Regions from separate parts of the Nocardiopsis oceanisediminis genome, predicted to be linked through region 3. Evidence: predicted binding sites of a transcription regulator. Region 3 holds the regulator's gene; each other region holds the start of a gene.
What was found. The regulator LexA, encoded in region 3, represses DNA repair genes until DNA is damaged. The targets are predictions, from matches to a motif close to TCGAACANNTGTTCGA.

Region 1: ruvC (crossover junction endodeoxyribonuclease RuvC) is a predicted target of LexA. The motif match lies at 7,775-7,790, and genes of this name have one in related genera.
Region 2: J0910_RS13515 (enoyl-CoA hydratase family protein) is a predicted target of LexA. The motif match lies at 1,734-1,749, and genes of this name have one in related genera.

The regions. Positions count from the first base shown of each region.
Region 1 covers NZ_JAFMZJ010000001.1:5,163,097-5,172,581, reverse strand. The annotation lists gene J0910_RS22620 (TerC family protein) at 1-191, shown strand, start outside; gene J0910_RS22615 (HIT family protein) at 319-876, shown strand; gene J0910_RS22610 (thiol-disulfide oxidoreductase DCC family protein) at 914-1,309, shown strand; gene pgsA (phosphatidylinositol phosphate synthase) at 1,361-1,987, shown strand; gene J0910_RS22600 (phosphatidylinositol mannoside acyltransferase) at 1,987-2,985, shown strand; gene J0910_RS22595 (glycosyltransferase family 4 protein) at 3,414-4,559, shown strand; gene J0910_RS22590 (LemA family protein) at 4,563-5,120, shown strand; gene pdxS (pyridoxal 5'-phosphate synthase lyase subunit PdxS) at 5,332-6,258, shown strand; gene pdxT (pyridoxal 5'-phosphate synthase glutaminase subunit PdxT) at 6,347-6,958, shown strand; gene J0910_RS22575 (YebC/PmpR family DNA-binding transcriptional regulator) at 6,955-7,704, shown strand; gene ruvC (crossover junction endodeoxyribonuclease RuvC) at 7,806-8,372, shown strand; gene ruvA (Holliday junction branch migration protein RuvA) at 8,369-8,977, shown strand; gene ruvB (Holliday junction branch migration DNA helicase RuvB) at 9,006-9,485, shown strand, end outside.
Region 2 covers NZ_JAFMZJ010000001.1:3,070,284-3,079,768, forward strand. The annotation lists gene J0910_RS13505 (CoA-transferase subunit beta) at 1-149, opposite strand, end outside; gene J0910_RS13510 (CoA transferase subunit A) at 149-970, opposite strand; gene J0910_RS13515 (enoyl-CoA hydratase family protein) at 970-1,719, opposite strand; gene J0910_RS13520 (hypothetical protein) at 2,792-4,090, shown strand; gene J0910_RS13525 (SDR family oxidoreductase) at 4,320-5,063, shown strand; gene J0910_RS13530 (Crp/Fnr family transcriptional regulator) at 5,280-5,975, shown strand; gene J0910_RS13535 (hypothetical protein) at 6,139-7,158, shown strand; gene J0910_RS13540 (serine protease inhibitor) at 7,731-8,075, opposite strand; gene J0910_RS13545 (hypothetical protein) at 8,074-8,256, shown strand; gene J0910_RS13550 (NAD-dependent protein deacetylase) at 8,534-9,370, shown strand.
Region 3 covers NZ_JAFMZJ010000001.1:2,306,701-2,316,185, forward strand. The annotation lists gene leuS (leucine--tRNA ligase) at 1-2,101, shown strand, start outside; gene J0910_RS10345 (hypothetical protein) at 2,107-2,748, shown strand; gene J0910_RS10350 (hypothetical protein) at 2,827-4,092, shown strand; gene J0910_RS10355 (alpha/beta hydrolase family protein) at 4,176-5,285, opposite strand; gene lexA (transcriptional repressor LexA) at 5,473-6,240, opposite strand; gene J0910_RS10365 (LysM peptidoglycan-binding domain-containing protein) at 6,504-7,019, shown strand; gene nrdR (transcriptional regulator NrdR) at 7,365-7,844, shown strand; gene J0910_RS10375 (vitamin B12-dependent ribonucleotide reductase) at 7,945-9,485, shown strand, end outside.

The DNA of each region.
Region 1 (9,485 bases), 2.9 Mb from region 3:
TGGTCGCCGACGGCCTCGGCTTCCACGTGCCCAAGGGCTACATCTACACCGCCATGGGCTTCTCGCTCCTGGTGGAGGTGCTCAACCTCCTCGCCAAGCGGAAGAAGTCCGCTCCGGTCAAGCTCTCCAACCGGTACGCCGAGACGGAGGAGGCCGGCGCGGCCGCCGCAGAGGGCTCCGGCAAGGACTGACCGGGGCCGACCCCGCCGGGTCCCCGTGCTCCGCGGGAGCACGGGGACTCCTATGCTTGGGGCACGGAAGCCGTACAGGGAAAGGCGTCCGGTCCGGGCGCCGGACCGGACTGGAATCGAGCGTGCGATGAGCGGTGCAGAGCAGCAGGGCGCCCCGGCCGGGGCCGGGACCGACCCCGACGGGGTCCAGCGGCTGTGGACCCCGCACCGGATGGCCTACATCAAGGGCGAGGACCGGCCCACCGGCCCCGCCGCGGACGACGGCTGCCCGTTCTGCCGCGCCCCCGGCCTGCCCGACGAGGAGGGCCTGGTCGTCCACCGCGGCGAGCTCGCCTACGCGGTGCTCAACCGCTACCCCTACAACAGCGGCCACCTGCTGATCTGCCCCTACCGCCACGTCTCCGGCTACACCGACCTGGACGAGGACGAGACCGCGGAGGTCGCCCGGCTCACCCGGCAGGGCATCGAGGCGATGCGCGCCGCCTACCGGCCGCAGGGCTACAACGTCGGGATGAACCTGGGCTCGGCCGCGGGGGCGGGCATCGCCGCCCACCTGCACCAGCACATCGTCCCCCGCTGGGGCGGGGACACCAACTACATGCCGGTGATCGGGCAGACCAAGGTGCTCCCCGAGATGCTGGAGCAGAGCCGCGCCGCGCTCACCGCGCACTGGCCGGAGCCCTGACGCCCGGACGACGAGGCCCTACGGAGGCGGCACCACGATGACCGAGACCCACCCGGCCCCGCGCGGCCCGGTACTCGTCTACGACGGCGACTGCGGGTTCTGCACCTCCAGCGCCCGGCTGGCCGAGCGGCGGCTGGCGGCCGGGGTGCGGGCCGTGCCCTGGCAGCGGGCAGGCCTGCCCGAGGCCGCCGAGCGCAGGGCGCAGGAGGAGGTCCTGCTGCTCCACCCCGACGGCCGCCGGGTCTGGGGCGGCTCCGACGCGGTGGCGGTCCTGCTGATCACCGGCCCGCACCGCGCCCTGCGGCCGCTGGGCCTGCTGCTCCGCGCACCCGTGCTGCGCGGTGTCGGCGCCGCCGCCTACCGCTGGGTGGCGCGGAACCGGCACCGGATGCCGGGCGGGACGCCGGCCTGCTCGGTGGGGTCCGCGCCCTGAGGCGGGGCGGCTCGCCGACGGGTCCCCTACGCCCTACGATCTTGAGAAGCCATGCTGAGAATCCTGCGCCCCGCGATCTCCCGGATGACGCGGCCCATCGGCCGAGGACTGGCCCGGATCGGTGTCACCGCCAACATGGTGACGCTGGTCGGGACCCTCGGGGTGGTCGCCTCGTCCTTCTACTTCCTGCCCCGCGGCGAGCTCTTCCCAGGAGCGGTCGCGATCACCGTCTTCGTGCTGTTCGACATGCTCGATGGGGCGGTGGCCCGCGCCGCGGGCTTCGAGACCAAGTGGGGGGCCTTCCTCGACTCCACCCTCGACCGGGTCGCCGACGCCGCCGTGCTGGGCGGCCTGGTCATCTGGTTCTACGGCCAGGCCGATGAGCCGCTGCTCGGCGGGCTCGCGCTGTTCTGCCTGGTCGCCGGGTTCGGGGTCTCCTATATCAAGGCCCGCGCCGAAGGGCTCGGGGTCAACTGCGATGTGGGCCTGGCCGAGCGCACCGAGCGGCTCATCGTCATCCTGGTCTCCACCGCCCTGGCCGGCCTCGACGTGCCCTACGCCCAGGCCGCCGGGCTGTGGCTGCTGGCCGCGCTGAGCGCGATCACCATCGTCCAGCGCATGGTGGAGACCCGCGCCCGGCTCACCGAGCCGGGCTCCCGGTCGAGGGAGTACAGCTGATGGAGGAGAGGACCGCGGCCGCGGCCTATGCCGCCGGGTGGCGGCTGGTGCGCGAGCTCCCGGAGAGGCCGGGGCGGGCCGCGTTCCGGTCGATGGCCGACACCGCCTGGCGCCGCCGGGGCCCCGGTGTGCTCCGCCTGGAGGCCAACCTGCGCCGGGTGGCCGGCCCCGCCGTCACCGCACCCCAGCTGCGCGCGCTCTCCCGCGCGGGGATGCGCTCCTACCTGCGCTACTACTACGAGATGTTCCGGCTTCCCGCCCTCGACGCGGAGACCCTGGACGCGCGCACCCGCGCCACCGGGGTGGAGGCCCTCGAAGCGCACGTCCGCTCCGGGCGGGGCGTGGTCGCGGCGCTGCCGCACATGGGCAACTGGGACCACGCCGGAGCCTGGATCACGCTGCGCGGGGTCCCGCTGACCACCGTCGCCGAGCGGCTCCGCCCGCCCGAGGTGTTCGACCGCTTCGTCGACTTCCGCACCGGCCTGGGCATGGAGGTGCTGCCGCTCACCCCGGCCGAGGCCGCCGCGGGCGCTCCCGGGGGCGGCACCGCCGGCCGGCTCGCCCGCCGGTTGCGCGAGGGCCGACTGGTCTGCCTGCTGGCCGACCGCGACCTCACCGCGGGCGGCGTGGACGTGGAGTTCTTCGGCGAGGCCGCGCGGATGCCGGCCGGCCCTGCGGCGCTGGCCGAGCGGACCGGCGCCGCGCTGATGCCGGTCTCGCTCTGGTACGACGGGCCGCTGCTCCGCATCGAGGTGCACGACGAGGTCCCCGTCCCCGACCTGGCCGACCGGCGGGACCGGGTGCGCGCGATGACCCAGGGGCTGGCCGGTGTCTTCCAGGACCGGATCGCCGAGCACCCGGAGGACTGGCACATGCTGCAGCGGGTGTTCACCGCCGACCTCGCCGCACCGCCGCCCGGCGCGTACGCCCCGGAGGCGGCGCCGCCGGCCGATAGCGTGGATGCCGCTGCGGGCGGTGGTGTCGGCCGGAGGCGGTGATCCGCATGCGGATGCGCAGGGCAGCGGTCTGGAGGGGGGCGCCCCGCAGGGCCTCCTCCGGGGGTGCCCCGTCCGATGGCCGGTCCGCGGCCGACGGGGCGCGAGAGGACGGCGCCGCGGCCCGGAGGACCTGGCCTGAGGGGGACGGCCGGCGCCGGAAGAGCGGTGCCGCGCCCCGTGGCGCCCCGCCCGAGGAGGACGGCGGGCGGCGGCAGGGGGGATCCGCGGCCCATGGAGCCCTCTCCGAGGGGGCCGCCGAGCGGCGGGAGAGCGAGCCCGTGGCCCGGACGGCCTCGTCCGCGGATGCCGCGGGGCGGCGGGAGAGTGGGACTGTGGCCCGGGGGGCCTCCTTTGAGGGTGGTGGTGGGCGACGGGAGGAGGCGGCTGTGGCCCGGAGGGCCTCCTTTGAGGGTGGTGGTGGGCGACGGGTGGGCCTGGTCTGCCCCTACACCTGGGACGTCCCCGGCGGCGTCCAGCAGCACGTCGGCGACCTGGCCGAGGCCCTCATCGGACTGGGGCACCGGGTCTCGGTCCTGGCGCCGTGCGACACCGGTGCGGAAGGGCTGCCGGACTTCCTGGTGCCCGCCGGCCGGGCGGTCCCGGTGCCCTACAACGGGTCGGTGGCCCGGCTCTCCTTCGGGGTGCGCGCCGCCGCGCGGGTCCGCCGCTGGGTCCGCGACGGCGCCTTCGACGTGCTGCACGTGCACGAGCCGGCCGCGCCCAGCCTCTCCCTGCTGGCCTGCTGGGTGGCGGAGGGGCCGATCGTGGCGACCTTCCACACCTCCAACCCGCGGTCCAGGGCGATGGCGGCCTCCGCGGCGGCGCTGCGCACCGCGCTGGAGAAGATCAGCGGCCGGATCGCGGTCTCCGAGGCGGCCCGCCGGACCCTGGTGGAGCACCTCGGCGGCGACGCGGTGCTCATCCCCAACGGGGTGGCGGTGCACCGCTACGCCGGCGCCGAGCCGCTGCCCGGCTGGCCGGGGGAGGGCGGCGCCATCGGCTTCCTGGGCCGCCTGGACGAGCCGCGCAAGGGGCTGGGCGTGCTGATGGAGGCGTTCGCGAGGCTCGCCCCGGACCGCCCCGGGCTGCGGCTGCTGCTCGCCGGGCCGGGCGACGCCGAGGCGGCCGCCGCCCGGCTGCCCGCTGAGCTCCGCCCCCGGGTGGTCTCGCTGGGCCGGGTCTCCGAGCAGGACAAGGCGCGCGCCTACCGGTCGGTGGACGTGTTCTGCGCGCCCAACCTCGGCGGGGAGAGCTTCGGCATCGTGCTCACCGAGGCGATGTCGGCCGGCGCGCCCGTGCTGGCCAGCGACATCCCGGCGTTCCGCAGCGTGCTCGCCGAGGGTGCGGCCGGCGAGCTGTTCCCGGTCGGCAGGGCCGACGCGCTGGCCGAGCGGGCCGCGGCCCTGCTGGACGACCCGGCGCGCCGCTCCGAGCTGTCCGCGGCGGCCGGCCGGGCGGTGCGCGCCTACGACTGGTCCACCGTCGCCGCGGACGTGGCCCGGGTCTATGAGACGGTGCTGCCGCCGGGGACCGCTTCCGGGCCGGTCACGGTCGGCGGCGAGGGGGCGCGCTAGGCCATGGCGGAATGGGTCTCCGCGGCCAGCACGCTGCTGGCGGTGCTGGTCATGGTCTCCTTCTACGTCTCCTGGCGGGCGAGCCGGCTGGACCGGCTGCACACCCGGGTGGAGACCGCGCACGCCGCGCTGCAGGCCGCGCTGAACCGGCGCTCGGCCGTGGTGGTCGAGCTGGCCGCGGTCGGCGGCCTGGAGCCTGCGTCCGCGGTGCTGCTCGCCGAAGCGGCCGGCACCGCGCACCGGGCCTGGGCCGACGGCGGGGCCGGGCCCGGAGGCGGGTCCGGGCGGGTCCGGGCCGAGCGGGAGCTGGCCGAGAGCGACCTGTCCCGGGCGCTGCGCGCCGTGGTGGAGCGGACCGACCTGGATCCGGGGGTGCGAGGGGAGGTGGACGCGGCGGCCAAGCGGGTGCTGCTGGCCCGCCGGTTCTACAACGACGCGGTCGCCCAGACCCGCCAGGCCCGCTCCGGACGCCTGGTCCGGCTCTTCCGCCTGGCCGGCCGGGCCGGGCTGCCGGAGTTCTTCGAGATGGACGACGAGCCCCCGGCGCTCCCGCCGGGCTGAGCCGCCCCCGATGCCGGGGTCAGGAGTGACCTGACTGACAGAGTGGCATAACAGGACCGCAGATCATGCCGATATGTCCTGAAGAGTGCTTCTTGCCGTGAACTAGCATGGTGAGCGGGACCGAGGCGGACGGCGCGTCGCGTCGCCGCCGAGCGTCCGCCAGCACACGCATCCTCCGCGCACGGCGCCGACACCGCCTGCGCTTTCGAACATGGAGTCCGCCACCGTGGCCAACACCGCTGAGAACACCGCCGAGAAGACGGTCGGCACCACCCGCGTGAAGCGCGGGATGGCAGAGCAGCTCAAGAACGGCGTGATCATGGACGTGGTCACCCCGGAGCAGGCCAGGATCGCCGAGGACGCCGGCGCCGTCGCGGTCATGGCCCTGGAGCGGGTGCCCGCCGACATCCGCAAGGACGGCGGGGTCGCGCGCATGTCCGACCCCGACATGATCGACGGCATCATCGAGGCCGTCTCCATCCCCGTCATGGCCAAGGCCCGGATCGGCCACTTCGTCGAGGCCCAGGTCCTGCAGTCGCTCGGGGTCGACTTCATCGACGAGTCGGAGGTCCTCACCCCGGCCGACGAGGCCCACCACATCGACAAGTGGGCGTTCACCGTCCCGTTCGTCTGCGGCGCCACCAACATCGGCGAGGCGCTGCGCCGCATCGCCGAGGGCGCGGCGATGATCCGCTCCAAGGGCGAGGCCGGCACCGGCAACGTCGTCGAGGCCACCCGGCACATGCGCTCGATCCGCTCCGAGATCAAGCGGCTGGGCACCCTGGACGAGGCCGAGCTGTTCGGCGCCGCCAAGGAGATGCGCGCACCCTACGAGGTCGTCAAGGAGGTCGCCGAGCTGGGCAAGCTCCCGGTGCCGCTGTTCTCCGCCGGCGGCGTGGCCACCCCGGCCGACGCGGCCCTGATGCGCCAGCTCGGCGCGGAGAGCGTCTTCGTCGGCTCGGGCATCTTCAAGTCCGGCGACCCGGCCAAGCGCGCCGACGCGATCGTCCAGGCCACCCTGCACTACCAGGACCCGGGCGTGATCGCCAAGGTCTCCCGCGGCCTGGGCGAGGCGATGGTCGGCATCAACCTGGACGAGCTGGACGAGTCCCAGCGCTACGCCGGGCGCGGCTGGTAGCCTCGCCCGCCGTTCCCCCGCCGACCGCGGCCGGCGCCGGCCGCGGTCGGCCCATTCCGTGAGCAGCCGATAGCAGTGAGGTCGACGCTTGTCCGCACAACCCGTCATCGGAGTGCTCGCCCTGCAGGGCGACACCGAGGAGCACCTGCGCGTCCTGCGCGGGATCGGCGCCACCGCGGTGCCCGTCACCGCCCCCGGCGAGCTCGACCAGATCGAGGGGCTGGTCCTGCCCGGCGGCGAGTCGACCACCATGTCCAAGCTGGCCGTCCGCTACGGCCTGCTGGACCCGCTGCGCAAGCGCGTCCGGGCCGGCCTCCCGGTCTACGGCACCTGCGCGGGCATGATCCTGCTCGCCGACCGTATCCTGGACGGCGCCGCCGACCAGTGCACCGTCGGCGGCATCGACATGACGGTGCGGCGCAACGCCTTCGGCCGGCAGACCGAGTCCTTCGAGGGGTCGGTCGGCATCGACGGGGTGGACGGCGGCCCGGTGGACGCGGTGTTCATCCGGGCGCCCTGGGTGGAGTCGGTGGGCCCCGGCGTGGGCGTGCTCGGACGGCTCCCCGCAGACGACGGGGCTGCCGGTAGGATCGTCGCGGTACGACAGGGGAGCCTGCTGGCCACCTCATTCCATCCCGAACTCACCGGGGACGCGCGTATCCACGGACTCTTCGTCGACATCGTGAAAGGAACGGCATGAGCGGCCACTCCAAGTGGGCCACCACCAAGCACAAGAAAGCCGCCATCGACGCCAAGCGGGGCAAGCTCTTCGCCAAGCTGATCAAGAACGTCGAGGTGGCCGCGCGCACCGGAGGCGGCGACCCGGACGGCAACCCGACCCTCTACGACGCCATCCAGAAGGCCCGGAAGAACTCGGTCCCGCTGGACAACATCGAGCGCGCCCGCAAGCGCGGCTCCGGTGAAGAGGCCGGCGGCGCCGACTGGCAGACCATCATGTACGAGGGCTACGCCCCCGGCGGCGTCGCGCTCCTGGTGGAGTGCCTGACCGACAACCGCAACCGCGCCGCCTCCGAGGTGCGCGTCGCGGTCACCCGCAACGGCGGCAATATGGCCGACGCCGGCTCGGTGTCCTACCTGTTCAACCGTAAGGGCGTGGTGCTGGTCTCCAAGGAGAGCGCCACCGAGGACGACGTCACCCTGGCCGCCCTGGAGGCCGGCGCGGAGGACGTCAACGACCTCGGCGAGTCCTGGGAGGTGGTCAGCGAGGCCTCCGACCTGGTCGCGGTCCGCACCGCCCTGCAGGAGGCCGGCATCGACTACGAGTCCGCCGAGACCTCCTTCCTGCCCAGCATGGAGATCCCGCTGGGCGAGGAGGACGCCAAGAAGGTGCTGCGCGTGGTCGACGTGCTGGAGGACTCCGACGACGTGCAGAACGTCTACACCAACGCCGACATCCCCGACGAGGTGATGGAGAAGATCGGCTGAGGTCCGCAGTACGGCACGGCCCTGCCACCGGCGCGGTGGCGGGGCCGCCGTCGTATAGGCTCGGTACTCTGCGAACGGGCGTTCGAGGAGGGGGACACGAGGTGCGGGTGCTGGGGATCGACCCCGGGCTGACCCGGTGCGGGGTCGGAGTCGTCGAGGGGGCCGTCGGGCGGCGGCTCGAACTGCTCGGCGCCGACGCGATCCGCACCGACCACGGGACCGACCTCCCGCTGCGGCTGCTCGGCATCGAGCGCGGCATCGAGGAGTGGCTGGACGCCTACGAGCCCGACGCCGTCGCGGTGGAGCGGGTCTTCGCCCAGCACAACCTGAGCACCGTGATGGGCACCGCGCAGGCCAGCGGGATCGCCATGGTGTGCGCGGCGCGCCGCGGCCTGCCGGTGGCGCTGCACACCCCCAGCGAGGCCAAGGCCGCCATCACCGGCAGCGGCCGCGCCGACAAGGCGCAGATGGGCGCCATGGTGGCGCGCATCCTCCGCCTGGAGGGCCCGCCGAAGCCGGCCGACGCCGCGGACGCCGTCGCACTGGCCATCTGCCACATCTGGCGCGGCGGGGCCCAGGACCGGGTCGCCCGCGCCACCCGGGAATTCGCCCGCAAGGTCGAGCTGGCCCGCGCCTCGCGCGGGCAGGGGAGGGGTCCGCGCCCGTGATCGCGTTCCTGACCGGCCGGGTGGCCGGCCGCGGCGGCGGTACCGCCGTCATCGACGTCGGCGGGGTGGGCATGACCGTGCAGTGCACCCCGGCCACCCTGGCCCGGCTCCGGGTGGGGGAGACCGCCACCGTCGCCACCTCGCTGGTGGTCCGGGAGGACTCGCTCACCCTCTACGGCTTCGCCGACGCCGACGAGCGGGACGTCTTCGAGCGGCTGCAGACCGCCTCCGGCGTCGGCCCCCGGCTGGCCCTGGCGATGCTGGCGGTGCACACCCCCGAGGCGCTGCGCAAGGCCGTGGCCGCCGAGGACACCGCCGCGCTCACCGCCGTCCCGGGCATCGGCCGCAAGGGCGCCCAGCGCATCGTGCTGGAGCTGCGGGACAAGCTCGGCGACCCGTCCGGCGCGATGGAGGACGGCCCGGCCGCTGCCGCGCCGCGGGCGCCCGCGCACTGGCGCCCGCAGGTGGTCGCCGGCCTGACCGGCCTGGGCTGGTCGGCCCGGGACGCCGAGGCCGCCGCGGACGCGGTGGCCCCCCAGACCGGCGAGGACCCCGACGTCGCGGCGCTGCTGCGCGCCGCGCTGCGCAAGCTGAGCAGGGCCTGAACCCCGGAGAAGGAGCCACCGACCCCTCATGGACGACCACGAGCGCGGCATCGTCTCCCCCGGTGCCGACCTGGAGGAGCGCGACCTGGAGGGGGCGCTCCGCCCCCGCCTGCTGGAGGACTTCGTCGGCCAGGACCGGGTCCGCGAGCAGCTCTCCCTGGTGCTCAGCGGCGCGCGCAACCGCGGCAGGGCCCCGGACCACATCCTGATGTCCGGCGGCCCCGGCCTGGGCAAGACCACGCTGGCCATGATCGTCGCCGCCGAGCTGGGCGCGCCGCTGCGGATCACCTCCGGGCCTGCCATCGAGCGCTCCGGCGACCTGGCCGCGGTGCTGTCCACCCTGCAGGAGGGCGAGGTGCTCTTCCTGGACGAGATCCACCGGATGGCCCGCCCCGCCGAGGAGATGCTCTACGTCGCGATGGAGGACTTCCGGGTCGACGTGATGGTCGGCAAGGGGCCCGGGGCCACCGCGATCCCGCTGGACATCGCCCCGTTCACCCTGGTCGGC
Region 2 (9,485 bases), 760 kb from region 3:
GTGGTGAGCAGGCCCGGCTCGAACGTCATCCGGGCCAGCCGCGCGCCCAGCACCGAGCAGGTGCCCATCGCGGCGGCCAGCACCTCCCCGTCGCCCCGCCACGCCTCGGCGCACGCCACCGCGCAGACCTCGGCCCTGGTCGCCGCCATCACGCCGCCTCCGTCCGGCCGGGGCCCGGGCCGGGCCCGAAGAACTCCGCGCGCAGCGCCGGGTCGGACGCGGAGGCCGCGTAGCGCCGCTGCGCCTCCTCGTCGCGCCCGTAGTCCGGTTCGCACGAGGTGAAGAGCGCGCCGCCGGGGGTCTCCGCCACGCCCGCCACCATCGCCCTGCTGACCAGAAGCGACTGCGGCGGCCCGGTGAAGGAGCCGACCAGCCGCTCGCAGGAGAGGTAGCAGCGGTCGGCGGCCTTGGCGAACAGGTCGTCCAGGTAGGGGTCGGGGCCCAGGTACTGCCCGTTGCCGCGGTCATCGGCCCGGTTCACGTGCACCAGCGCCGCGTCCAGCCGCAGCGGGGGCACCGCGACCAGCGGGCCCTCCCCCTCGGCGGGGTAGGGGGAGCGGACGGTGCGCAGCCCGGGGTTGACCCGCAGCACGTCGGAGCCGAGGCCGGCCGGGGTGGGCAGGAACGGCAGCCGGTGCGCGGCGGCCAGCAGCCCGAACATGAACATGCCCTCGTCGTACTCGGTGAGCGCGACCGCACCGCTCTCCCGGGCGGCGCGGAAGTACGGCTCCAGCGGGATCGAATCGAGCGTGACGAAGGGGGCCACCACCCGCCGGACCTTGCCGTGCGCGCAGAGCATGCCCACGTCCGGGCCGCCGCAGGAGACCACGGTGAGGTCGCGGACCGGGGACCGGCAGACCGCGCGGACCAGCTCCATCGGCTTGCGCCGCGACCCCCAGCCGCCGATGCCGAGCACCATCCCGTCGGCCAGCGACGCGGCGATCGCGTCCGGCGTCGTCACCTTGCCCATCACCGCTCCGCTCCGCGGGCGAACGCCGCCCGGTGCTCGTCGCCCGCCCCGGCCAGGGTGAGCTCGAAGGTGAACCCCTGCTCGAACCGGTAGGAGCGGTGGACGTCCACCGGGTCGATGCCGTTGAGGGACTCCTTGGCGCACCGGATGACGCGGGGGTCCTTGGCCGCGATCGACCGCGCGGTGCCGAGCGCCTCGCCGCGCAGCTGCTCGCGGGGGACCACGGACAGCACCGAGCCGAAGGCGTGCAGCTCGGCGGCGGTGGCGGTGCGGCAGGTGTAGACCATGGCCCGCATCAGGTGGTGCGGGACCAGCCGGGCCAGGTGGGTGGCGGCGCCCAGGGCGCCCCGGTCCGCCTCGGGCAGGCCGAAGCGGGCGTCGTCGGAGGCGACCACCACGTCGGCGTTGCCGGCCAGCCCGACGCCCCCGCCGAGGCAGAACCCGTGCACCGCGGCGACCACCGGGACCGGGCAGTCGTAGACCGCGGAGAACGCGGCGGCGCAGCCGCGGTTGGCGCCGAGGAGCGCGGTGTGGCCGGGGTCGCGCTGCATCTCCTTGATGTCGACGCCGGCGTTGAACCCGCGCCCCTCCGCGCGGAGCAGTACGGCGCGGGTGCCGGGGTCGCGCCCGGCGGCCAGCAGCTCGCCGGCCAGGTCGTGCCAGCCCTGCACGGTGAGCGCGTTCACCGGCGGCGCGTCCACGACGATCTCGGCGACCCCGTCCGGGTGCCGTGTGGTGGAGACAGCCATGACCATTCCTCCAACCAAACACTTGTTAGAATTCACCGTAGCAAGCCCGGCCCCCTCGCGGCAGGGGCCCGGCGCCGTCCTGTCCGGAGACCCGCACGGACCGACCGGAAGGGGAGCGGTCCCGCCCCTCCGCCCGCCCGGGCCACCGTTCTCGGGGGCGCCGGCTCCCGCTCTCCTTCTGCGGTGCGGCTGCGAGCCGCGTGCGTCAGGCGGCGCCCACCGGACGGGAGTGCCGACCGGGTACGGCGGTGGTGCTTCCCGCATCCGCCCGCGGGACCGGCCGGAGGGGCCCCGACGCGGTCCGCCCAGGCCGAAACGCTCGGCGGCCTTCCCGGCGCGGATTCCGCTCGGCCCCGGGGGCTCCGCCCGCCTGGAACACCGGGTCTTCCCGGATGCGGACGGGCTCCGGCTCGGCCGGGCGGCTCGGAGCGCCGGGCCCGGCGACGGTGCTTTCCGCATCCGGTCACCAGTCTCCGCTGCCGGCCGGGCGCCCGCCCCGGCTCCAGCGCCCGGCGGCCCTCCCGCCCGGACGGGTGCTCGGTTCCGAGAGCGCCGCCGCTCCTGATCCCCCGGGTTCTCCGAGGCGTGGGCGGGTTCCGGTCCGGACGGAGTAGGGCGGTGGGCGCGGTGGGGAAGGCGGATCCGCGACCGTCCGGCGGTTCCGCCGAGGGCGCCGCCCGGGAGGCCCCGCAAGGCCCACGGATGGCCGGATCCGGCCACGGGGCCGGTTTCGTTCGCGTTCTGAGACCGGAAGCGGTCTTCCGGCCCGCGCGGAAGGAGTAGCCTCCCGCACAGGCATGATCATCGGCGGGCGCGGGGATCCGCGCACCGGCGGGCCTCCCGCAGGCCGGAGCGCCGGGAACGCGACGGATCGTGCCGCGATCAGGTCCGCACGCACCGCTCGCGGCCGGGCCGCCCGCGCCGTCCCCCGACTCCGGCGCGGGACGGGCCCGGGGCGATCCGGCGCGGTGCGCCGCCGGTCCGAGCCGCGTGCACCGGAGAGGCCGCACCGGCCGCACCGTCCGCAGGAAGGAGGGGGCGCCTCCCGCGCGGGAGCGTGCCCGAACAGGTGATGACCAGGACAAGCCGCGCCCTGCTGGCGGTGCTCTCGGCGGGCGCGGCCGTGGCCGCCCTCGTCCTCCTCGGATGGTGGGCCTACCGCGCCTGGGACCTGGGCAGGCTGCTGCCCGGACCGGACGCGGCGCCGCTCGCGGCCGCCGGCGCGGCCGCGCTGCTCGCCGCTCTCGCCCTCGCGGTCCTGCTGGCCGCGGGGTCGCGGGCGCGGGACGGGCGCCCCGGTGCGGCCGCCGCCGGCGCCCTGGAGGAGGCCGAAGCACCCTACCGGCGCAAGCACGTGTTCCGGCTGGAGCTGCCCAGCGCCCGCAGGGACTACCCCTTCCTCTTCTCCGCGGTCGTCTGCTGGCGGGGCGCCGCCGCGGCGGAGAGCGCCGCCGAGGGCGCCGCGGTCTGCGCGATCGAGGGGCGCGCCCGCGCGCTCTGCGCGGCCGAGCGGCCGGAGGAGCACGGCGCGGCGGGCTTCCGGCTGACCGCGGCGCTCGGCCCGGAGCCGTGCCGCCACCCCGGCGTCGACGAGGCCTGGGCCGAAGAGGTCCGGCTGGAGATCTCCGCCGACGACGAGGAGCGCCTCGCCCGCCTCCGCGAACTGCGCAAGACCAAGGCCGCCCGGGAGGAGGAGCGCGAGCTGGAGCGGCTGGAGCAGGAGTACCTGGGCGGCGAGGTCCTCTCCGACCCGGGCCGGGCCGTGGTCTGGTGGCTGGCCCGCCACCCCGAGCGGGTCGAGGAGGCGGTCGCCCGGATCGGAACGCTCACCCGGCTCTCCTCGGCGGCCACCGGGCGCCGGCTCCCCGACGTCTACCGGGAGCTCACCGAGGCGGTCGGCGCCGCCGGGGCGGAGCGGGAGCCGGCGGCGCGCACCGGGGCGCCGGACCCCCGCCCCGCGCCCCCGTTCCCGCACGCCGAGCCCTACGCGGGCCAGGTCTACGGCTACATCCCGGAGGACGGCGGACCGGAGGAGCCCCGCCCCGCCCCCGCCCACCCGGCCGACGCGCGCCGCTCCGACCAGGACCCGTGGCTGCACGCCGCGGCCGTCGCCGCCGGCGACTGGGAGGACGAGGAGGAGTACGAGGGCTTCCTCCAGCGCTTCGCGGTCTTCCTCAAGTCCAACGGCTACACCGACGGCGCCTCCCGCATCCGCGACGCCTACGGGCTGGGGCCCGGCTTCCCGTCCGTCTTCGGCTCCGCCTCCGACTTCGAGCCCGACCCCTACGTCGGACCGGAGGGAGAAGAGGACGGGGAGCCGGAGGACGCCTCCGGGCACTCCGGCGGCACCGGAGCCTCGGCGGCGGGCTGAGCGGGCGCCCGGGCCCGGCGCGATCCCTCTCCCCGGGGCCGGCGGCCCGGAAGCCCTTTTCCCGGCCCTGGCCGGGGACCGCCCGGCCAGGGGTGCGGTCGCGGCCCCGTTCCGGGCACCGCTCCGCCCGCGGAAACCGTGCCCGTGGCCGGAAGAAGCGGCCGGGATCCGGCCGGAACCCCCGCCACCATGGCCGCTCCGAGAACGCGAACCGGAGAGGAACAGGGGCATGGACGTGCGGGAAGCGGCGCCGGCGGTGGTCACCGGCGGGTCGCGGGGGATCGGCCGGGCGATCGTGGAGCGGTTCGCCGCGGACGGGGCCCCGGTGGTGTTCGGATACGTCTCCGAGCGCTCCCGGGCCGAGGAGGTCGTCGGCGCGGTCCGCGCCGGGGGCGGCAGGGCCTGGGCGGTCCGGGCCGACCTGGGCGAACCGGACGGGGTCGATCGGCTGTTCGCCGCGGCCGACGGGCACCTGGGCGGCCGGCTGGGCGTCCTGGTGAACAACGCCGCGATCCCCGGCCGGACGGCGTTCGACGACGCCGGAGCGGAGGAGTTCGACCGGGTGATGGCGGTCAACGCGCGCGCCGCGCTGCTGGCCATGCGGCACGCGGCGCGGCGGATGGAGCGCGGTGGGCGGATCATCAACGTCTCCTCGGTCAGCACCGGCTGGCCCGGCGCGGACGAGGCGCTGTACGCCGCGAGCAAGGGGGCGCTGGAGCAGCTGTCCCGGGTGGCCTCCCGGGCGCTGGGGCCGCGCGGCATCACGGTCAACACCGTCTCGCCCGGGACGACCGACACCGACCTGCTGCGCGACGCGGTCCCCGCCGAGGCCCGGGAGGCCGTCGCCGCGATGACACCGCTGGGCCGGCTCGGACGCCCCGAGGACGTCGCAGCGGTGGCGGCCTACCTGGCCGGCCCGGACGCGGCCTGGGTCACCGGGCAGAACATCCGGGCCGACGGCGGCCTGCTCTGAGGCCGTCGGAGGAAGCGCGTTCCCCGGCGCCCGCCGGGGAGGGCGGGCGGGGCGCTTCCCCGCGCCCCGCCCCGGCCGGCCCTCCGAAGGGCGGGGCCGGCGCCCCCGGCCCTTCTCCCGGCGGCCGGAAGCGGCCATCGGCCGCGCCGCGGGCTTCCGCCCGGCCCGCAGGGGAACCGCTGGTGTGGAAGGGGCGGACGGGCGGAGAGGGACCGGGTGGGCAGGCAGGGTTTCGGGGCGCTGGTCTCGGACGACCAGTGGGCGCTCTTCCTGAAGGCGGGGAGCACGCGGCGGTTCGCCGACGGGGAGCCGATCATCCGCCAGGGCGAGCACGAGGACGCGGTCCACATGCTCGCCGAGGGGACGGTCAAGGTGACCGCGGTGCGGCCGGACGGGATCGAGGTGCTGCTGGCGCTGCGCGGCCCGGGTGAGGCGCTCGGCGAGATGTCCGCGCTGTCCGGGCTGGCGCGGACCGCGACGGTGGCGGCCTCCGGCGGGCCCTGCCTCACCCGGGTGCTCAGCGGAGCCCAGTTCCGGCTGCTCCTCCGCCGCCAGGGGCTGGACGGCGCGCTGCTGGAGCACCTGGTGCTCCGGCAGGCCGAAGGGGAATCGGTGCGGACCGAGATCACGGTGCTGCCGTCGGCGCAGCGGATCGCCGCGGCCCTGCTCCGGCTCGCCGCGCTGACCGGGACCGACGTCGGGACCGCGCCCGGCGGGCGGCGCGGCGTGGTGCTCCGGCTCGGCCTGTCCCAGCGGGAGATCGGCGACTGGGTCGGGCTCTCCCGCGCCTCGGTCGCCGCGGAGTTCCGCCGGCTCCGGGACGGCGGCGTCATCCGCACCGGGCGGCGGTACATCGCGGTGCTCGACGTGGACCGGCTGCGCCGGACCGCCGCGGGCGGGCCCCTCGGCTGAGCACCGCCGGCCGGGAGCGCCGGGCGGGCCTTCTCCGCGCGGCGGCGGGGCGGACGGCCCCGCTGTGTCCAGGAATCGACACTGCGCCGCGCCGCTCCGGGCCAGAGTCGGGGGAGGCGGCCGCGGAGGCCGCCGGCCGCCCCGACCCCGGAGGAGAGACCGCATGGCGGAGTACCGCGGACGCGCCCGGCGCACCAGCTCGAACATGCCGCCCTACCGCGCCGTCCTCGCCGTCGACGTGGAGAAGTACAGCCGCACCACCTCGGCCCAGCAGCAGCTGCTCAGCAACACGGTGCGCGACGCGCTGGAGCAGGCGTTCGCCGACAGCGGCCTGGAGGAGGTGTGGCGCACGGCCTCGTTCCCGCAGAGCACCGGGGACGGCTACCTGGTCGGCGTGCCCACCGAGTACCTGCCCAGGCTGATCCACCCGCTGCTGCCGGAGCTGCAGGACGTCCTGGACGACATGCAGCCCGCGCTGGCCTCGGAGGACCGGTCGCTGCGGCTGCGGCTGCGCGCCGCCATCGGCCTGGGCCCGCTGCCGGACACCGGCGGCGAGGAGCGCGGCGACGGCATCGGCACCGCGATGAACGAGACCCACCGGGTGCTGGACTCCCCGGCGCTGAAGAAGGCGCTCGCCGAGTCCGACCCCGACATCACCTTCCTGGCCGCCGGGCTGACCCGCCGGGCCTACGAGGACGCCGTGCTCGGCGGCTACGTCGCGGTCAAGCAGCGGCTCTTCCGGGGCGTCACGGTGGACCTGCCGGACAAGGAGTACCGGGCCGAGTCCTACATCTACGTCCCGCAGCCCTCGATCAACCCGGGCGGCCCGGCGCCGGAGGGCCCGGGGGAGTCCGCCGCCCCGGCCGGAAACGGCTCCGGCGGCCCGCCCGCACCCGCGGACGCGGCCGCCGGCGCCCCGCGGACGCGGCGGAGGAGCGCCCCCGTCGGTGCGGCCGCAGAGGTCGCGAACAGCGTCGGCGGCGACTCCAAGAACACCTTCCAGGCCCGCACCGTCCACGGCGACGTGTACAACGGAGACACCCGCACCTCCGTCCAGCACGGCGGCATCGGGCCGATCGGCGGCGACGTCGGCACCGCGGTGGCCGGGACCCGGGGACCGGTCAACATCGGCGGCACCCAGTACAACGACTTCCCCGACCAGGATCCGGAGGAGGAGGCGTGACGGCCCCGCCGGCATGAGCGGCGGCGCGGGCCCCTCCCGGAACGGACGGTGCGGGGCCGCCGGGTCCCCGCCCTCCGTTCGGCGGCCGGCGGTGCGGATCCCGGGACCGCTTCATACGGGGCGTTCTCGGAAGGGGGATTCCCGAGTGGATACCGTATCCGGAACGGAAGGTCGGGCGGTGCGCCCGGAGATGTGAGAAAAGGGGAGAGAATATCCGGTTCGCCCGGACCGTTCTCCGGGGAGCGGCGGGAAGGGGCGGCCGGATGGAGGGCCCGCTATCCGGTGGAATGCCGGAGGAGGAGAAAAAGGGAGCCGGCGGAATTCCCGGACTTTCTTCGGGGGAGGGGCGTCCGGAGGGGGCCGGGAAAACGGTTCCCGCTCCTGGGGTGCTCCTCGGAAATGCCGGTATTCCGGTGTCCGGGACAGGAAAGAGCCCGCCCGGCGGTGTCGCACCACCGCCGGGCGGGGGACCGGGGCGCCGCGCCCCTCGGGCCGCGCTTGCCGAGGGGCCCCGCTACTCACGGCGGCCCGGTCAGGCCGGCCCCGGGGAGGGGGGTCCCCGGGGCCGGGGTTCAGCCGATGCTCGGTATACGCGTCACCAGCAGGGGGGACGTCTCGGAGCCATCGGAGGGGGAGTGGAAGATGCGCACCCGGTCGCAGCGGAAGTCGGTGGTCACCGCGGTGTCCTCGGGGACCTCCAGCACGGTGACGAAGGGGTTCTGCTCTTCGATGGTGCGGATCGCGATCTCGGTGGGCACGCCCACCAGCTCGGGCCAGCTCTGCTTTCCGATGCAGTGCTGCGCGGCGGAGCCGGACGGGCCGGCGCCGTGCTGATCGGCGGAGGCGAGGGCGGGAAAAGCGAAACCGATGCTCGTGGCAGCGGCGAAGACGGCGGTCGCGATGGTGACGCGGTTCATGGCCGAATCCTTCCAACTTTTGATTGCAAAGGACGCCAACGAAGTTAGCACGCAAAGTATCGGGGTGATTACGAGTGAATTTCGGTGGGGGTTGACAGAAGCGTCGATTACGTTCAGTGAAGTGTTCCCAGGTGGTGCGGGCGCCATGGCCGGCGGGGCGGCTGCGGGCGTCCTTCGTTGAATTCGGTACCAATCTCGTACTCGGTTCCGGATCTTCCGGTCGGACGTGCGGTTATGTCGGGTCCGGCGGCCCGGAGGAGAGGGGGAGCGGTCCAAAAAGTGGTTCTCATCACATACGCCGTTCGGTTTCACGGAGAGAAATTCGAAAACTTTGGGAAAGTTTTCACGAACGGCTTCCATACTCCTTCCGGGTATTGCCGCATTTCCCCTCGAAAAGGGTGCCGGGGCGCCGGCGGCCACCTCGGACCGGGGCGCATACCCTCGAGGGCGTGACGAACATGCTGGAGGCCGAGAGCCCGGCCGCTGCGGCGGCGCGCATCCGCGACGTGCTCGGGAGCGGACCGGTGGCCGTGCTCACCGGTGCGGGCCTGTCCACCGACTCCGGGATCCCCGACTACCGGGGCCCGGGATCACCGCCCCGGACGCCCATGACCTACCAGCAGTTCGTCGGCGACCCCGCGTTCCGCCGGCACTACTGGGCCCGGAACCACGTCGGGTGGGGCCACGTGCACCGCACCCGGCCCAACGGCGGGCACCTGGCACTGGCCCGCCTGGAGGCGGCCGGCGTGGTCGGCGGCGTCATCACCCAGAACGTCGACACGCTGCACGGGGAGGCGGGCAGCAGGCGCGTCATCGACCTGCACGGCCGCTACGACCGGGTGGTCTGCCTCTCCTGCGGCCGCGCGGTCACGCGGCAGCGGCTCGCCGAGCGGCTGACCGAGCTCAACCCGCACTTCGCCGACAGCGTCGCCGACGTCGAGGTCGCCCCGGACGCCGACGCGGTGCTCGCCTCCACCGAGGGGTTCCGGGTCGCCGACTGCGAGTCCTGCGGCGGCATGCTCAAGCCCGACATCGTCTACTTCGGCGAGAACGTGCCCAAGGAGCGCGTCCTGCGCGCCTACGCGCTCGTCGAGGAGTCCTCCGCCCTGCTGGTCGCGGGCTCCTCGCTGACCGTCCTCTCCGGGAGGCGCTTCGTCAAGCAGGCCGCCGGAGCGGGCAGGCCGGTGGTGATCCTCAACCGCGGCGAGACCCGCGGCGCCCCGCTGGCCGACCTCAACGTCGACGGCGGCTGCACCCCCGTCCTCACCGCCCTGGCCGAGGCCTACGGGGCCTGAGCGGGGCCCGGGCGGCGCCTGCGGCGCCCCCGGCCCGGGTGGCCGGATCCGGTCAGAGGCGGGGGGAAACGGCTCCGGAAGGGCCCGCCTGGGATAACGCTGTACCCCCGGGGGG
Region 3 (9,485 bases):
GTCGCGCCGGCTGCACACCAGCGACCCGGAGTACTACCGCTGGAACCAGTGGCTGTTCCTGCGCTTCTTCGAGCGCGGCCTGGCCTACCGCAAGGACGGGCTGGTCAACTGGTGCCCCAAGGACCAGACCGTGCTCGCCAACGAGCAGGTCGTCAACGGCCGCTGCGAGCGGTGCGGCACCGACGTGGTGCGGCGCAGCCTCAACCAGTGGTACTTCCGCATCACCTCCTACGCCGACCGGCTGCTGGAGGACATGGAGCGGCTGGAGGGCAAGTGGCCCGAGCGGGTCCTGCTCATGCAGCGGAACTGGATCGGCCGCTCGCAGGGGGCCGACGTCCGGTTCGCGATCGAGGGCCGCGACGAGCCGGTCACCGTCTTCACCACCCGGCCCGACACGCTGTACGGCGCCACCTTCTTCGTGGTCGCCGCGGACGCCCCGCTCGCCGACGAGCTGTGCGCGCCCGGGCAGCGCGAGGCGTTCGAGGAGTACAAGGCGCAGGTGGCCAAGCTCAGCGACATCGAGCGGCAGTCCACCGAGCGCGAGAAGACCGGCGTCTTCCTGGGCCGCTACGCGGTCAACCCGGTCAACGGCGAGCGCATCCCGGTCTGGGCCGCCGACTACGTGCTGGCCGACTACGGGCACGGCGCGATCATGGCCGTCCCCGCGCACGACCAGCGCGACCTGGACTTCGCGCTGAAGTTCGGGCTGCCGGTGCGCGAGGTGGTCGAGACCGGCGAGGGCGCCCCGGCCGAGACCGGCGTCGCCACCGCGGGCGAGGGCGTGCTGACCAACTCCGGTCCGCTGGACGGCCTGGCCAAGAGCGAGGCCATCCCGCGGATCACCGAGGTGCTGCGGGAGCGCGGCACCGGGGACGCCGCGGTCAACTACCGGCTGCGCGACTGGCTCCTGTCCCGCCAGCGCTTCTGGGGCACGCCGATCCCGATCGTGCACTGCCCGGACTGCGGCGAGGTGCCGGTCCCCGACGACCAGCTGCCGGTTACCCTCCCCGAGAACCTGCGCGGCGCGGACCTGGCGCCCAAGGGCATCTCCCCGCTGGCCGCCGTCGAGGAATGGGTCAACGTGGACTGCCCGCGCTGCGGCGGGGCGGCCCAGCGGGACACCGACACCATGGACACCTTCGTCGACTCGTCCTGGTACTACCTGCGCTACTGCTCGCCGCAGGCCGACACCGCCCCCTTCGACCAGGAGAAGGTGCGCAGGTGGGGGCCGATCGACCAGTACGTCGGCGGCGTCGAGCACGCCATCCTGCACCTGCTGTACAGCCGCTTCTTCACCAAGGTGCTGTACGACATGGGCATGCTGGAGTTCACCGAGCCCTTCACCCGGCTGATGAACCAGGGCCAGGTCATCAACCAGGGCAAGGCGATGTCGAAGTCGCTGGGCAACGGCGTCGACCTGGGCGCCGAGATCGACGCCTACGGGGTGGACGCGGTCCGGCTGACCGTGGTGTTCGCCGGCCCGCCCGAGGACGACATCGACTGGGCCGACGTCTCCCCGGCCGCCTCGCTGAAGTTCCTCGGCCGCGCGTTCCGGGTGATGGTCCAGGCCGGCGAGGCCTCCGCACCCGGCACCGACCCGGCCGCCGGGGACCTGAACCTGCGCAAGGCCACCCACCAGGCGCTGGACAAGATCACCGCGGCGGTGGAGGAGCAGCGCTTCAACGTCGCCATCGCCCGGATCATGGAGCTGGTGACCGCCGCCCGCAAGGCCATCGACGGCGGCCCCGGCGCCGCCGACCCGGCGGTCCGCGAGGCGGCCGAGGTCATCGCGGTCACCCTGTCCCTGGTGGCGCCGTACATCGCCGAGGAGGGCTGGGAGCGCCTGGGCCACAGCGGCTCGGTGGCGATCGGCAACTGGCGCACCCCCGACCCCGCCCTGCTGGTGCAGGAGGAGGTCACCGCGGTGGTCCAGGTGAACAGCAAGGTCCGGGACAAGCTCCGGGTCTCCCCGGACATCACCGCCGAGGAGCTGGAGAGCCGGGCGCTGGCCTCGGAGAAGGCCCAGGGCTTCATCGGAGGCAAGGCGGTGCGCAAGGTGATCGTCCGGGCGCCCAAGCTGGTCAACATCGTGGTGGGCTGATCCGGGTGGCCGGTCTGCGGAACCTGTGGGCGGCCGCCCCGCGCCGGGTGCGCTGGGCGGCCGCCGCCGCTGCCGCGGCCCTGCTGGTCGTCGCGGTGTCGGTCACCGCCGTGCTCTGGGCGGAGGGCGGCGGCCCCTCCGCCGAGGCGGGCCCGGACGACCTGTTCCGGGCCGCGCCGGAGTGCGGCGAGGTCCCCGCCGGGGTCCTCGGCGAGGCGCTCGGCGAGGCCGCGCTGGACGCGGCCGAGCGCGGCCTGCTGGAGGACTCCGACGGAGCGGTGTGCACCTGGACCTCGGTCGGGACCGGGGACGGCGGCCTACCGCCCCGCGTGCTCCGGGTCGACTTCCGGGCGCTCTTCACCGACCGGTCCGGCGAGGTGTCCGGGGCGGAGGCGGCGGGGGAGGCGCTGGCCGCCCTGGAGCCGATCCAGCGCGGCGTCTCGGCCGTCCCGGCGCTGGGCGAGGACGCGCGGGCCTGGCGGTCCACCCCGGCCGGCGACTCCGCCGAGGTCGCCTTCCGCAAGGACAACCTGCTGGTCCGGGTCTCCTACGGGGGAGCGGAGAAGGCCGGCGGCCCGCCGCTGGGCTACCGGGACGCGCGCGGTGCCGCGATCGCCGCGGCGGAGGGCGTCGAAGCGGCGATCTGACGGTCTCCGCGGAGCCCGCCCCGCTTGTACGGTTGTCGTACACGATGACCTGACCGATGAGCCAGCCGGGAGGCGCCCATGTCCGAGCAGCCGGACGGGACCGGGCCGCGGAACGGCCCGCCCGCCTCCGACGCGGAGGACGGCGCCGTCGCTCCGCCGCAGAGCGGGCCGCCCCGGTCCGCGCCGGGCGGGGAGGCGACCGGAGCGGACGCCCCCGCCCCGGCGGGCCGCGGTCCGGTACAGGACGCTCCGGAGCAGGGCGGGAACGCCCCTGCTCCGCTCGGCGGCGGCCCGGAGCAGGACGCTCCGGAGCAGGGCGGGGAGCCCCCCGTCCCGGCCGGCGGCCCGGAGCAGGGCGGTCGGCCTCCGGAGCCCGCCGGGCCTCCCGGTGCGCCCGCCCGGCCGGACCGGGGCGGGGCCCCGGCCGCTCCGGACGGCCCGCCGGCCCCGGGCGGGGCCCCCGGAGCGCCGCCGCGCGCCCAGGGGGCGCCGGAGGCCCCGGCACCGCCCGACGGGCCGGGCGCGGTCCGCACCGGAGCGCTTCCGGCGGCGCCGGCCGCAGGTGCGCCGGAGAACCCCGCCCCGGGTGCCCCCGCCGGTCCGGGGGGCGCCGCACCGCCCCCGCAGGGGCCTCCCGCTCCCGGTCCGCACGGGGCCCAGGGGGAGCAGGGGCCGCCCTCCGGTCCGCCGCCGCAGGGGCCGCCGGGCGCCGGTCCGTCCCCGGAGGCGCCGCGCGCCAACCGGGGGTGCGCCACCGCCGCCGTCACCGCGCTGGCTCTGGGCGGCCTGGCGCTGCTCGGTGCCGGGGTGTGGGCCGTGGTGGGCGTGCTGGGCCTGGACGGCTTCGAGAAGGTCCCCGAGTGCCCGGTCGTCGAGGGGGAGACCCTGGACGGGCTGGTCCCCGACGCCGAGGTCGAGGTCGACGGCCCCATCGACGGCCTGGAGCGGGAGGGCCGCGAGGGCACGGAGTGCCGCTGGGCGAGCGGCGAGGACTCCGCGCACACGCCCTCCGCGGTGCGCGTGGTCATGGTGCGCACCGGAACCCAGGGCGGCTCCGCCGGCGAGGAGGCCGCCGCGGAGCTGCTGAACGGCGCCTCGCAGCGGCACGAGCGCACCGCGCTCTCCGGGCTCGGCGACGAGGCCTACTCCTGGTACGACGCCGAGGTCGCCCCGCTCGGCTGGGGCTGCGTCGGCGTGCGCACCGCCAACCTCTACGTCGAGACCTGCTACTCCTCCGCCGCCGACTACGGGCGCACCGAGCCGATCCCCGACGCCGACATGGTGGACGGCGCCAAGCGCCTGGCCGCCGAGGCGATCACCGGCATCGAGGAGAGCAGGGGCTGACCCCCGGGGCGCCCGGGGTCACCCGCGGCGTGACGGAGCGTGCCGCTCCGGGGCTCCGCCGCCGGCCCCCGGCCGCCGCCCGGTCACAGCGCGCCGTCGAGGAAGTCCTCCAGGGCCGGGGCCGCGTCGGGGGAGAAGCGGCGGCCGGCGTCGGCGGCGACCGCGCCCGGGGCGGGGTCGTACATCCGGAAGACGTGGTCGGCGCCCTCCAGGTCGACCCGGGTCGCGTCGGGCAGCCCGCCGGTGAGCCGGTCCACCTCGGCCTCGGTGACCTGGGTGTCCTCGGTGCCCCACAGCACCAGTGCGGGGGTTCCGCCGGGGAGGCCCCGGGCCAGGTCGAGCGGGTCGAGCGCGTCGATCTCGCGGAGGAACGGCTCGTTCTGCGGGCCGAACAGCGACTCCAGCTCGGGGGAGAGGTCCTCGGGCAGGGGGTCGCCCGCGCGCAGCCGCGCGATGGAGGTGCGCACGTCGGAGAGGAGGGCGGTGACGTCCGCCTCGGAGGCGCCGGAGGCCTCCGCGCTGCGCATCTGCTCGGTCAGCTGGCGGTCGATCAGGTCCAGGTACCGGGTGCCGGGCGGGGCGGCCAGCACGAGCGCGGCCGGCGGGTGCCCGTGGACGGCCTCCGGCGCGCGCAGCGCGAACAGCGCGCCCTCGCTGTGGCCCAGCACCAGCAGGCGCGAGGGGTCCACCTCGGGCTGGGAGGCCAGCTCGGCGTAGGCGTTCACCATCTCCCGCTCGAAGACGTCGTAGTCGACCGGCTCGTCGGCGTCGCGGGAGCCCGTCCCGGTCTCGCCGCTGCCCAGCTTGTCGTAGCGGAGCGAGGCGACCCCGGCGTCGGCGAGCACCCGGGCGAAGTTGAGGTTGGTCTCCGCGCCCGGCCGGCCGGGGTTGTTGCCGTCGCGGTCGGTGGGGCCGCTGCCGGAGACGATCAGCGCGGCCGGCACCTTCCCCCCGTCGGCCCCGGGCGGCAGTGCGAAGGTGCCGAACAGGGTGTCCGGGCCGCTGCCGAAGCGGACGTCCCGCTCGACCGGTGCGACGCCGGGCGGGGCGGCCTGCTCCGCGCCGGTCCCGCCGGGGACGCAGCCCGCGGCCAGCAGCGCGGCCGCGGCGGCGGCCGCGATGCGCGGCGGGGTCCGGCGGGCGCCCCGGTGCGGCGGGCGCGGTCGGGAGGGGAGGAGCGGCGGCCAAGGCATGCCCCTACCGTACGGGGCTCCGGGGGAGCGGCGTACGGCGGAGGCCCGGCGGCCCCGCCGTCCGGCGCGCATCGCGCGGGGCCGCCCCGGAGGTCACCGCGGGGTGACGGAAGGGGAACGATCCCGCGGCCGGAGGCGGAAGGTCACGGGGGCGTTCCGAAGCGAGGCGAAGTCGTTACCGCGGCCGCTACATGCGGCGCATCACCGCGACGACCTTGCCGAGGATGGTGGCCTCGTCGCCGTCGATCGGCTCGTAGGCGTCGTTGCGGGGCAGCAGCAGGACGTGGTCGCCGTCGCGCTTGAACACCTTCACGGTGGCCTCGTCGCCGAGCAGGGCGGCCACGATGTCGCCGTTGTTGGCGTCCGGCTGCTGGCGGACGACGACCAGGTCGCCGTCGGTGATGGCGGCGTCGGTCATGGAGTCGCCGACCACGGTGAGCATGAACAGCCGGCCCTCGCCGACGATCTGCTTGGGCAGGGTCAGGACGTCCTCGATGGACTCCTCGGCCAGGATCGGGCCGCCGGCCGCGATCCGGCCCACCACCGGGACGTGCGCGGCGCGCCCCTCCGGGGCCTGCGGCTCGCCCTCCAGCTCGTCCCAGGAGCGCACCGTGGCCTGGCCCGGAATGCGAATTTCCACCGCTCGTGGGCGATTCTGATCGCGGTGAAGATAGCCCTTGCGTTGCAAGACCTTCAGTTGGTGCGCGACACTGGACGGGCTCGACAGGCCCACGGCGTCCCCGATCTCCCGGATGGACGGCGGGTAACCGCGCTGCCGTACGTAGCGGTGGATGCAGTTCAGTACGCTCTGCTGGCGAGCCGTGAGTTTCGGTGCGCCGCTCTGCGTCGCCGCCCCCGCACGCGCGCCCTCCGGCGCCGGGGAGGCGGGGCGCGGGTCGGTGGAGCCGGGCCCGCCCGCGTGAGGTTCCTGCGTTCCGTGGTTCTCCTCCGGCACGGCCGGCCTCCTCGGCGGTGATCTCGCGGTCGTCGCGCGTATGGGCTGTCGGGAGCGTCGAAACCCTCGACCGATGGTGCGGCGGCACCGACCGTGACCGCCCCGCTCGCGGGCCGCGCCGGTGTCGAGGTAAAGCACGTCCAACGTTACTGCCTGCACATAGCGATATCAAACAAACGTTCGAGATGGTGATGAAAAAATCGCCCGGATACGGTATTAGTCGAACATCAGTTCGATCAGACTGGTGTTCGAAGGGGGCGTCCATGTCCGAAACCGCGCCCGTCCCGCCGGGGGCGCCCGGTGCCGTTCCGCAGATCCCCCGTCCCCGGAGGCCCGCCTCCCCCGGCCCCGCCCTGTACGACTGGGCGGTCGAGATCCCCGAGTGGCACCGCTCCCCGGCGGGTCCGCCCGCCCTGGCCGGGCTGCCCGAGCTGCTGGCCGTCCCCGGCGGGGCGGACGGCGTCCGGGTCCGGCTCACCGCGCGCGGCCGCGTGGTCCTGGTCTCCCTGCTGTGCGCGGTGGCCACCGGTGTGCTGTCGCTGCTGTTCATGACCTCCGCGGCCGCGGGCGCCTCGGGGGCCGGGGCGGCGGCCGGCGCCTTCTTCGGGGCGGCTCCCCCGACGGTGGTCGTCCGGGACGGCGATACGCTTTGGGAGATCGCCGAGCGGGTGCGCCCCGGCGATGACGCGCGGCGCACCGTGCACGAGATCGTCGAGCTCAACGGCCTGCCCGGAACCGAGCTGGAACCCGGTCAGAGGCTGCGGATCCCCGGGGGCTGACCCCACTCCGCGCGCGGGTGTCCATCGTCACGGCGGCGGCCCGCGCCCCGGTGCGACACGCCGGGGCGCGGGCGCTCCCGTCCGGGCTGACCTGCGAAGCCGCCCGGACGCCGCGCGGGGGCTTGCGGTCCTGACCTGCGGCCTCATAGGTTGACCACAAGATCTTGTGCTCGCCTTGGTATGAGTGACCCATAAGTTGTGCTTTAGTGGGTGCAGATCTTCATGGGGCCGTCCGGTGCGCGGACGACGCCGGCGGCCCGGGCGAAACAGTGAGCGGACTCCGCCGCGCACGTCGCGGCGGGAGCCGGCGCGGAAGGGCCGCGGGGCGCAGGGAGGCGTTTCGGCATGCACTGTCCGTTCTGCCGTCATCCGGACAGCCGGGTGATCGACAGCCGGTCCACCGACGACGGCGCGGCGATCCGCCGGCGCCGCTCCTGCCCGGAGTGCGGGCGGCGGTTCACCACGCAGGAGACGGTCCTGCTGATGGTGCAGAAGCGCTCGGGCGTCACCGAGCCCTTCTCCCGGGCCAAGATCGTCGCCGGCGTCCGCCGCGCCTGCCAGGGCCGCCCGGTCACCGAGGACGCGCTGGCCGTGCTGGGCCAGCGGGTGGAGGAGGAGATCCGCTGCCGCGGCCTGGCCGAGGTGCCCGCGCACGAGATCGGTCTGGCCATCCTCGGTCCGCTGCAGGAGCTGGACGAGGTGGCCTACATGCAGTTCGCATCGGTCTACCGGGGCTTCGAGTCGCTCGCCGACTTCGAGGAGGAGATCTCCCGGCTGCGGGCCGAGCGGCAGTCCGCCGGCGTCGGGGACGAGGACGGCGCGTAGCGGTCCCCGGGGCCGCGCGGGGAGAGCAGGAGGGCCCGCCGGGATGCGGGCCGACGGTGGCTCCGGGGGGAGCCCGGACGAGATTTCAGGGGGAGCCGGCATGACGGAGACGACGGGCGCGACGGCGCGCAAGGGCGGCGGCCGCCGCAAGGGGCTGAAGATCGAGCGCATCTTCACCACGCCCGGCGTGCACCCTTACGACGAGGTCGAGTGGGAGCGCCGCGACATCGTCATGACCAACTGGCGGGACGGGTCGGTCAACTTCGAGCAGAAGGGCGTGGAGTTCCCCGCCGCCTGGTCGATGAACGCCACCCAGATCGTCGCCAGCAAGTACTTCCGCGGCGCGGTGGGCACCCCGCAGCGGGAATGGAGCCTCAAGCAGCTCGTCGACCGGGTCGCCGGGATGTACACCCGCACCGGCCGGGAGAACGGCTACTTCGCGACCGACGCCGACGCCGAGGTCTTCGACCACGAGCTGAAGCACGCGCTGGTGCACCAGCTGTTCAGCTTCAACTCGCCGGTCTGGTTCAACGTCGGCACCGCCTCCAGCCAGCAGGTCTCCGCCTGCTTCATCCTGTCGGTGGACGACACCATGGAGTCGATCCTCGACTGGTACAAGGAGGAGGGGATCATCTTCAAGGGCGGCTCCGGCGCCGGGGTCAACCTCTCCCGGATCCGCTCCAGCAAGGAGCTGCTCTCCTCCGGCGGCACCGCCTCGGGCCCGGTCTCGTTCATGCGCGGCGCCGACGCCTCGGCCGGCACCATCAAGTCGGGCGGCGCCACCCGCCGGGCGGCCAAGATGGTCGTGCTCGACGTGGACCACCCCGACATCGAGGAGTTCATCGAGACCAAGGCGCGCGAGGAGCACAAGATCCGCGCGCTGCGCGACGCCGGCTTCGACGTCGACCTGGGCGGCGCGGACATGTTCAGCGTCCAGTACCAGAACGCCAACAACTCGGTGCGGGTCTCCGACTCGTTCATGCGCGCGGTGGAGAGCGGCTCCGGCTTCGGCCTGGTCTCCCGGACCACCGGCGACGCGGTGGACGAGGTGGACGCCCAGCGGCTCTTCCGCTCCATGGCCAAGGCGGCGTGGGAGTGCGCCGACCCGGGCGTGCAGTACGACGACACCATCAACGACTGGCACACCGCGCCGGAGAGCGGCCGGATCACCGCCAGCAACCCCTGCTCGGAGTACGTCCACCTGGACAACTCCTCGTGCAACCTGGCCTCGATCAACCTGCTGAAGTTCCTCGGCGAGGACGGCTCGTTCGACATCGCGAACTTCGCCGCGCTCACCGAGCTGGTCATCACGGCGATGGACATCTCCATCACCTTCGCCGACTTCCCCACCGAGAAGATCGGCGAGACCACCCGGGCCTTCCGCCAGCTCGGCATCGGCTACGCCAACCTGGGCGCGCTGCTGATGGCCACCGGCCACGCCTACGACTCCGACGGGGGCCGCGCGGTCGCCGCCGCGATCACCTCGCTGATGACCGGAACCGCCTACAAGCGCAGCGCGGAGCTGGCCGGCGTGGTCGGCCCCTACGACGGCTACGCCAAGAACGCGGACGCGCACAAGCGGGTGATGCGCAAGCACGCCGCCGCCAACGACGACCTGCGCACCGTCGGCGAGATGGACCG